DNA from 3 places in the Lysinibacillus sp. CNPSo 3705 genome. Region 2 is predicted to be linked to each of the others. Evidence: riboswitches for the same ligand, from Rfam matches in the RefSeq annotation. Region 2 holds a riboswitch; each other region holds the start of a gene.
The links. A riboswitch is a leader RNA that binds a small molecule or an ion and turns the genes downstream of it on or off. The one in region 2 is predicted to bind cobalamin.
Positions count from the first base shown of each region.

Region 1: it holds a riboswitch for cobalamin, as region 2 does, so the genes downstream of both, nikA (nickel ABC transporter substrate-binding protein) here and PVA17_RS09990 (energy-coupling factor ABC transporter permease) in region 2, are expected to answer to the same signal.
Region 3: it holds a riboswitch for cobalamin, as region 2 does, so the genes downstream of both, cobT (nicotinate-nucleotide--dimethylbenzimidazole phosphoribosyltransferase) here and PVA17_RS09990 (energy-coupling factor ABC transporter permease) in region 2, are expected to answer to the same signal.

Region 1 covers NZ_JAQZSD010000053.1:16,575-19,856, forward strand. Annotated here, with positions in the region: gene PVA17_RS18830 (VOC family protein) at 1-188, shown strand, start outside; gene PVA17_RS18835 (histidine kinase) at 280-546, shown strand; gene PVA17_RS18840 (hypothetical protein) at 651-1,697, shown strand; cobalamin riboswitch at 1,819-2,011, shown strand; gene nikA (nickel ABC transporter substrate-binding protein) at 2,155-3,282, shown strand, end outside.
Region 2 covers NZ_JAQZSD010000018.1:43,816-47,097, forward strand. Annotated here, with positions in the region: gene cbiQ (cobalt ECF transporter T component CbiQ) at 1-46, opposite strand, end outside; gene PVA17_RS09985 (energy-coupling factor ABC transporter substrate-binding protein) at 50-322, opposite strand; gene PVA17_RS09990 (energy-coupling factor ABC transporter permease) at 324-1,070, opposite strand; cobalamin riboswitch at 1,455-1,639, opposite strand; cobalamin riboswitch at 2,046-2,228, shown strand; gene PVA17_RS09995 ((2Fe-2S) ferredoxin domain-containing protein) at 2,371-2,742, shown strand; gene cobJ (precorrin-3B C(17)-methyltransferase) at 2,747-3,282, shown strand, end outside.
Region 3 covers NZ_JAQZSD010000098.1:7,904-11,185, forward strand. Annotated here, with positions in the region: gene PVA17_RS23200 (trimeric intracellular cation channel family protein) at 1-39, shown strand, start outside; gene cobT (nicotinate-nucleotide--dimethylbenzimidazole phosphoribosyltransferase) at 224-1,279, opposite strand; cobalamin riboswitch at 1,394-1,570, opposite strand; gene PVA17_RS23210 (MarR family winged helix-turn-helix transcriptional regulator) at 1,855-2,304, shown strand; gene PVA17_RS23215 (alpha/beta hydrolase family protein) at 2,422-3,282, opposite strand, start outside.

The DNA.
Region 1 (3,282 bases), on a different contig from region 2:
TACGGGATGGTCGCCTGTATCAAACTTTTACGTTGAATTGTCCAGACCTGGAATATACACATACCGCATTAAAGAATAGTGGTGTAGAAGTTAGTGAAATTATTTGGCGTGGAGAAAATGCTAAATACTTTGTTTTTACTGACCCATCAGGTAATCATATTGAGGCTGCTTGGTCTGTTTGGGATTAAGTAATAAAAGTTGGTGCTAGCTATAGGAGCAGATTAGTGAAACAAGAATATATAAAAATAGTCAATTGTAAAAAATGCAGGAGGTAAGGTAATGGCTTTAAGAAAATATTTAAGTATTATTTCATTGTTATTATTTACTTTGTTCATTATTTTCGCCTATATTACACCAATTGAAGTGAACGGAACCTCAGAAATTGGAGACATTGTAGTTATTTCTTTAATAATAGCTTCATTTCTAACTGCATTTTTTAGCCAAAAGGGGAAGTTAAGAATTTTTGCGTTAATTGTTTCCGCGATTCCAGTGCTTTTTCTACTAGGATTGATAGTACTACCGATATTTTATTTATTAGAGCAATAAGCGGGTACGTTCTTTGTAAGAAGATGGTGAAGTTATTTATATTTAATTCACGAATATCTAAACAAAAAGACAGCGTTCATTAGGTGAAAGTATTATTGCGTTATTTGTTTCTTGGTTTTTTGCAGAAAATTGATAAATTAAGTGGTGATAAAGTGGACAATGCAAATGAAAATAAGCGAATTCTTTATGCGGTTTTCGAGAATGAAATTCAATTGCCTATCTTAGATATTACTCATCCCCTTTTCAACGCAAGTATTGATGAACAGGCGTATCATTTGAGCTGTCTTAAGTCAGCCAGGAGCATTGAATCATTAAAAAAGATGCCTGGCTTTATCCGCAACATCTTTGTGAAAATGTCGAATGTTGACAATTCTTATCTTAGTGGCATGCGTACTTTGCTGTACAAACTTGGCCCCGATTTAACTAGAGGGATAAAATTAGGTTTCCGGGATAAGTGGGCAGTGAAGCAAACTTCTTTTATGGGACTCCGGATCAGGCTGAGGGATCTTTGTCGGTGCCAGTCGGAAATTTTGCTACCCCAGCTTAAGCAATTTCCTGAACGGAACCTTTGTTTTTTTAATATCGCTGGAGGGGCCGCTACCGACAGTATCAACACCCTAATTCTCATTCAAGAATCGGACCCAGAATTACTTAAGGAACGCAAGATTGAAATCAATATTTTAGATATCGATACTTATGGCCCCAATTTTGCCAAGCGATGCATCGATGCTTTGAAGCAGCCAGGGGAACGCCTTCATGACCTGGACATTGCCCTCAATATTATTCATTATGACTGGAGTCAACCAGAGGCATTATTAAAGATGAGTTTAGAACGTTCCAACTGGATTCAACTCTGTTCATCGGAGGGTGGTCTATTTGAGTACGGTTCGGATGCAGCCATCATTGAAAATCTAAACCATTTCTATACTAACTCCCCGGCGGACGCTCGGATCACGGGTTCATTAATTTTCGACCGGGCGCATGTAAATCCGGGATACCTGGGTTTTACAGAATTTATTGGCGTGCAAATCCAATATCTTGGGCTAGAGGGATTGCAGCGGATTTTAACCAAAACCTCGTGGGTTTTGGAAAAATCCCATGAAATTGATACGATCTATACGTTGTTTTCATTAAAGAAAGCTGACATATGAAGTAAAACAGGCCAAGGTTAAGAACCTGGCCTTATTGTGTTAGCCATTACTAATAGGTTTTTATTATATTCAGAAAATAAAATTGACGCGAACATTAGAGCATGATATGTTTAATACTAATTTCATAGCAACCATTACAAGTTTGAGTGAAATAAGCTTTCATTCAATTAAAAGGAAAATGGGTGTAAATCCCATGCTGTCCCGCAGCTGTAAATGAGGAGTTTTGTTTCGATAACCACTGAGAAATTACTTGGGAAGGTGAAGCAACATTATGATTCATGAGCCAGAATGCCTGCTTGTAAAGAGATTCATTGATGATCTACGAAAGATAGGGAGATGGATAGAGGCTTACTTATAGTAAGTTGTTCTGTCCTTATTCTTTTGGAATAAGGTTTTTTTATGCCTTCTTTCAATCTAGATTCATTTAGTGAACCACAAACAAAGAAGGAGACAGAAAATGAGATTGACAAAGTATTTACTTCCTTTCACGCTTATTTTGATGTTCAGTTTACTCACTGGCTGTACAAGCAATGAAAAGGGAGAGACAGCATCGAAAAAACAGACAGACGAAAAAATGATAACGATTGGGTGGCCATTAGATGTAGGTCCATTAAATCCCCATACATATTTACCAAATCAAATGACAGCACAAGCAATGGTCTATGAATCATTGGTTGACTATAATGATGATGGAACAATTACGCCGAAACTAGCAGAAAGTTGGGACATCTCAAAGGATAAAACCTCTTATGTATTCCATTTGAGAAAAGATGTCAAGTATTCAGATGGAACAGCTTTTAATGCAGATAATGTAATACGCAACTTTGATGCCGTTTTAGCAAATCGTGAATTGCATTCGTGGATGGGTATGGTTAACCATATTAAAGAGGTTGTGAAAGTAGACGATTATACAATTCGATTGCAATTAGATGAACCGTATTATCCTGTTTTAAACGAACTTGCCTTTGTAAGACCTTTCCGTTTTTTAGGGGATAATGGATTCCCAGAAGGTGATGCGACCCAAGATGCAATGAAAGCGCCAATTGGGACAGGCCCATGGGTTTTAACAGATTACAAAAAGGATGAATACGCTCTATTCAGTCGCAACGACAACTACTGGGGAGAAAAACCTCTTGTAGAACAAATAAAAGTAAAAATCATCCCTGATTCAGAATCGATTTCATTGGCCTTTGAAAACGAAGAATTAGATTTAATATATGGTCGAGGCATTATTAGTTTAGATAACTATACGTATTTAAAAGATAGTGGAAAATATAAAACCGCTACGTCTGAACCTTTGTCTACAAAAGCGCTACTGTTCAATACACAGTCTGGCCCGTTAGCAGAATTGAAGGTTCGCCAAGCGATTCAATATGCAATCAATAAGGAACAAATGGTTGATAGTATTACACATGGTACAGAAAAGGTTGCCAATACACTATTTTGGGATGCTATTCCCTATGCCAATATTGATTTAGCGCCCATTTTATATAATCCCAAAAAAGCGCAACAATTGTTAGAGGAAGCGGGATGGAAGCTACAGAAGGGTGAAAAAATTCGCTCTAAAAACGGACAGCCATTAACA
Region 2 (3,282 bases):
CAGTCGCTAATTTATTTAAATAAGCATACTTATCAATGAGTAACATCGCTTAACTCTCTTTATGTTTGCCGCGCATTAAGCCAATGAAATAGCCGATAAATCCAGCGCCAATAGCAGCTTGTAGTGCGAATAATAAGCTTTCAATTTCACCACTTGGTGGCTCCCATAAGCTTTCAAACCATGGCTCGTAGTTAGCATCAATTTCACTAATTGCTGCCTCCGCTTCACCATCAGCCCCTCCGAATTCTGCCCCTTTTTGAATAAATAGGGGGATAATCGCTAGGAACACAACAATGGCTAAGAGTAGTAGGTTTTTTTTCATGTTAGTGTGCCTCCTTTGTTGAGAAAACACGTAGAGCCTTTAATTCACTCACATTGTATTTTTTTAGGAAGTTCATGACGATCACTGTTAAAATTCCTTCACTAACAGCAAGAGGAATTTGAGTTAAGGCAAAAATACCAGCAAATTTTGTGAATGAAGCCATAAAGCCTCCGACCTCAGAAGGGAAGGCAAGAGCTAGTTGCACTGAAGTGACAACATATGTACCTAAATCACCAAGCATTGCTGCTAAAAAGACGGCTACTGAAAATGATAATCCCATTTTTTGTGAGCCCTTAAATACATAGTAAGCGATAATAGGGCCCATAATGGCCATCGAAAAGGTATTTGCCCCTAATGTTGTAAGTCCACCGTGTGCTAGCAGTAAAGATTGGAATAATAATACGATTGTCCCGATAACACTCATCGCTAATGGTCCAAAAAGAACTGTTCCAAGTCCAACTCCTGTTGGATGCGAGCAACTCCCTGTTACAGAAGGGATTTTTAAGGCAGATAGTACAAAGGCAAAGGCACCCGATAGCCCTAATATCATTTTTGTTTCAGGATTTTCTTCAATGGTTTTTCGAATAGAACGTAATCCTAAAATAATAAATGGAATCGATACGACCCACCAAAAAATCGCCCATTCAATTGGCAAAAAGCCCTCCATAATATGCATCGCAAATGCACGATTTGGCACGAATAAAAATGCCAATAAGAAATAACTAAGCTTCCAACCTGAAAATTTCAAGAATCTCTCCTCCTAGCTTTAAAATTTTACGAATTAGTATTAGTATGCGATCGATCCAATGTGCCTTGGCGTAATTGTAGCTACCGCTTCGCTTTCGCTACAGAAAACATTTGTAGCTGCCGCTTCGCTTTCGCACAGATAAACAATTTGTCTGGATTTTGAATTGTGCATTCCTTTCAAAGTCCGTGACATCCGCCAGAGGCTTTTTTTTCATTCAGTAGGTGTTTTGGCCCGTTGGAACCATATCTGTACGCATCTACCACCTTGAGATGGAGTCTCTGCTGAATGAAAAAAAGCACTTCTCCGATAGTGGAAAAGTGCATAGCTAAAAAAGCAAATAAAATTCTAATCTGCTAAGCCGCACACCCATCCTCGTAGGTTGAAACGATCACGTATTTTTCGGCAGGTCTCCTGGCTTTAGTTCAACGTTTTATAGGTCTTCCCATCCTTTGGACAGTGACTTTTTCTATAAAACTCCCTAGTACAGTGGCGGGACCGCGCCGGACTTGAACCGGCTTCCCTTTTAAGCGAAAAGCTGAACAATTCGCACCGAAAAAAGATGAAGTTGTGAGATTTCACGACAAAGTGTAACATGAATTTCCATATTTATGCTATGATTTTTATGAAAAAATTTAAAATTGATAGTCTATGTCGAAAATTTAGATAAATCAAAAAGAAATGTCGCGTTTTTCTATTGAATTTTAAAAAAATTGTCACAAATTAAGAAAGTAATATTGAAATTTTTAAAAAATAAGCTATGATAGAAACAGTTTTCAATTACATGAAAATTGCTTTCAGCAAATGTCTTTTGTAGTGAAAGTGAAGCGTTCGCTATAGAAGCCTCCTACCTGTATAGATGGTGAGATGAATGCTGATTTAAGTTCTTTTCAGCGGGTGTCAAAACACCTGTACCTGCTGAAAGAAGGTAAAGCCCTCGGACAAGTATGCCGAGGCATACTTGATATATTAAAAAATTCATATAAAACGTCCATAAGTGCTTGAATATTTTCAAGATAATAGGGAAATCGGTGAAAGTCCGATACAGCCCCCGCTACTGTAATAGCTGATGAAATCGTGATTGCCACTAGTGAAACTAGGAAGGCGCGAAAGTAAAAGGAAGCTTAAGTCAGGAAACCTGCTTATGTGATGATGCATGCAAACTTTTCGGAGGGAGAAGTTGAAGCGAAAGCGAGTACCTGTATATATTCGTTTTTATTTGGCTTCTACTAAACCTTTACTCTTCGTCTAGAGTAAAGGTTTTTCTTTTTCCTAAAAGCAAATGAGGGGAGAACGAACGATTATGACAACTTGGAATTTAGAGGGTATGAAAACACATCTGTTTATTTGTAATGGCAGTAGCTGTATGAAAAAAGATGCTGAGGACATTACACAGGCGATCCGTGACGAAATACAGGTGCTGGCACTTGATCAGGAAATACATACGACGAGAACTCGCTGTAATGGCAGATGTAAGGATGCTTGTGTTGTCATTGCATATCCTCAAGGGAATTGGTACCGTATCCCGACAACAGAGCATGCGAAGGCACTCGTACAAGATTTAAATCATGAATCGTTACATAATGAGCATGTCTTTACATTGCGTGAAGGCTCGCTACACCGTACAGCACAAACAACAGCCATTAAAGGTATTGAAAAGGTGAAAGAGGGGTAACAACATGGCGCAAAAAGGTAAGATTTTCGTAGTTGGCTTTGGCCCTGGAGACTTTAAACATATTACGACTCGTGCTGTAGAGGCACTGCAACAAAGTCATATGATCATTGGTTATAAAACGTATGTTGAACTTATTCAGGATTTAGTTAGTGCAAAGTCGATTATTAGTACTGGTATGACGGAGGAAGTTTCACGTGCACAGGAAGCGGTACGTCAAGCAGAGGCTGGAAGTATCGTATCGGTCATTTCCAGTGGAGATGCCGGCGTTTATGGAATGGCAGGATTAGTGTATGAGGTATTAATCGAGCTAGGCTGGACAGAAGCCACTGGTATCGAGGTAGAAATTGTTCCAGGTATTTCAGCTATTAATTCGTGTGCGAGTTTACTAGGTGCTCCAATTATGCATGACGCCTGTACCATTAGTTTAAGTGACCATTTAACACCTTGGAATTTAATTGCAAAAAGAGTAGAAGCAGCAGCGATGGCGGATTTTGTTATTGCTCTTTATAACCCAAAAAGTGGACGTCGTACGAGACAAAT
Region 3 (3,282 bases), on a different contig from region 2:
AAATGGCGTTTACCGTTACGGAAGTTGAATCGAGCATAGTTATACTGTTGCATAATAAAAGCCCAAATCTGAGATTTGGGCTTGAATTTTTAAATTCATTTTTTCTTAGCGGTTCTATCCACGACTTCGGCTGCTCTATCCACGATTTTGACGGTTCTATCCATCACTTTGGCTGTTCTATCCACGACTTCGTTTATCACACACCGTGATCCGCGTAATAAAGTTACTTTTTCAACAGCAACATTGCTTCTTCTAAAGTAGCCATATTTTTCATCATAGAGCACGCTGCGTCCAAAATGGGAAAGGCTAAAGCTGCACCAGAGCCCTCCCCCAATCGCATATTCATCTGTAACATCGGTTCAACTCCTAGCATGTCAGCGGCAATTTTTGCACCTGGTTCTTCAGAGGCATGCGAAGGAATGATATAGTCTTTTACGTTAGGTTCAAGTTCATAAGCGATAAGGGCAGCGATGGTAGAAATGAAACCATCAATAACAACAGGTTTACGATGTGCAGCGGCAGCAAGTATCACCCCAGCCATAGCACCTATTTCTAATCCACCAACTTTTGCAAGAATATCTATAGCATCATCACGATTTGGTTCATTTAATGCAATAGCATCATAAATGACTTGTACTTTATGCGCTATCCCCCCTGGTCCAACACCTGCACCAAAGCCTGTCACTTCATTCGGATGACATTCACAAAGAACCGATAATATGGCAGCACTCGGTGTTGTATTACCAATACCCATTTCACCTGTCCCGAGTACATTTATCCCATTTTTTATTTCTTCCGTAGCTACTTCAATTCCTACTTCAACAGATTGAATGGCTTCTTCCCTTGACATAGCAGGGCCCTTTGCCATATTGTCCGTGCCATATTTAATTTTTTTTACGATAACACCAGCATCAAGAGGAATATCTTCTTTTACGCCAACGTCAACTGTAACAATTTTTGCATCTGTGATTTTTGCGATAGCACAGACACCAGTTCCGCCTCTAGGAAAATTTAATGTTTGAAAGACTGTCACATTTTGTGGATTAGATGTTACCCCTTCATCACAAACACCATGATCTGCTGCACAGACAATAATTGCTTTATTATCAATCGCAGGAAATAGTTCGCCTGTAATTCCGGATAGCTGCACAGCAAGGGCCTCCAGTTTCCCCAAGCTTCTAGGTGGCTTGCAAAGTGCATCTATGCGTTCCCGTGCCTTCTCCATCATTTTGTAGTCAGCACTTTGAATGTTGTGAATCGTCTGTTGTAATAATTGCATTGAAAATTTCCCCTTCCTTTTTTGCCCTTGTAACTTGAAGAATGATTTAGAGAAAAAATAAAAAGCCTGTAGTTTATTCCATAACAAATAAACTACAGACTTTTCCATCGTCTATATAACCGAAGCAGATAGGCAGGTCTCCTGGCTCAATTTCAACATTTCATAGAACCTTCCCAGAACGATGCTAGTGGCATTCTCTATGAAACTCCCTTTTACAGTGGTGGGACCGCTAAAGCTTTTCACTTTATTCCCTATTCTCCCGCAATGGGCACCTAATGCTTTTATGCAATTACTTTAAATCTACGTCAAAGTAGTTTTTGTGTCAATATATTAGTGGAATCGCATATTTCTTGCCAACTTTTCTTAGTCTGACTTTCCAAGTGACTCAAGAATCAGCCGGGACAAGAAAGCGAATATTATATCTCATATTCACGTAATCGATCTATTGTGTAAGGTTTTATTTAAACAACTTTTTTTCATATCTCTCGAAAATCTTTAATAATTGACAAATATATAATAGTTAAGTAATATTAACTTAACCAAAACCTTTAAAATGAATTAGGGATGATACATCTGTGCATGACTATTTAATAATTACAGACAAAATTAATCAAAAATTCGAACAATTCAAGTTGTTAGTTTTACAAGAAACCAAAGAGGTTGAGGAACTAGCGAACTTTCACTTAACGCCTCAACAAGAAATTATTATGTCTTATATCATTCACCATGAGCCGGTCATTGCGAAAGATATCGCAAATCATTTTGATATTTCCAAAAGTGCAGTTAGCCAAGTAATTTCAAAGCTCGAAGAAATGAAAATGATATATCGTCAAGAGAATTCAATCAACCGTAGAGAGACCTTTATTTATCTTGGGGAAAAGGGCAAAGAGTTTCATCAGCTTCTAAAAAAAATTGACGACATTCTTGTAGAAAAATATTATTCGAAAGTAAGCTTAAAAGAGTTAAAAAATGTTCTTGATACATTAAGTAAGATTGTCGAGTCTAAAAAAGACAATGAGCGTTAAAATATAATCTCCTTTATAGTAGGTGGACAAGCAATCGCCTCTCACCTACCAAAAGGAGTTTTTCTTTTTGGATGTCCTAAACTAAGGAGATACAACTGTTTAGTTAACCAAACTTAACTATTTATTATTCTCATCCGTTAAATCACTTTTTATATTAGTTTTATAATAGTAAAACTTATCTTCCTTTTTCTCTTTATTAAGCAATACATCAGGATCTGCACCTTTCACATAGTGATCAAAGAAAGCCAATATATAGCGATTCATTACTTGATGAAATTGATTTACGTCAATATTCCATGACAATAAAGGAGATAGGAAGGGGAAATCTGTAAACGTATAATGATCTCCTGCGATAAAAGTAAGCATAAAAGTGTCTCCCTTTATTCCCTCTTTATAGTGAAAATCAGCAAGCTCTGTAATTTTATTATGATACTTTTGAAATTCCTCCGAGGTGATATTCGTATATTGAATTTCTTCATCGGATATATAGAGATAGTCTTCATTTAAAATAAACATAAAAGGTTGTTCAAAACCTGAGCTGGCCACCGGTTCATGTAAAGGTCCATCTATGTTGATTCCTGCAGAAATCCGACTATCATCCAACAATGCTTGAGCAGCTGTCGAACCTCCATATGAATGACCAAATATGCCGATTCTGTCCATGTCCATCTTTCCAGTAAATAAACCCCGAGGATCCTTATCATTTATCATTGATAATTGATCTAGCGCATAGCTCATATCTTTTGATCGTGTTTTAACATCTTTTTCGTCTTCAATATTAAATGAATAAGAATATGCGTCTGTTTGGTTCAAGATTTCCCGACCATCTGGGAACTTCGTATAGGCTGCATCATTTATATGGTCAACGCTGACACCAAAGTATCCATGACTTGCTAATTCCTCCATTTGGGAGTAACTTTGCATTCTAGTACTGCCAAAGCCGTGAGAAAATAATAGAACCGGATATTTATCTTCTTG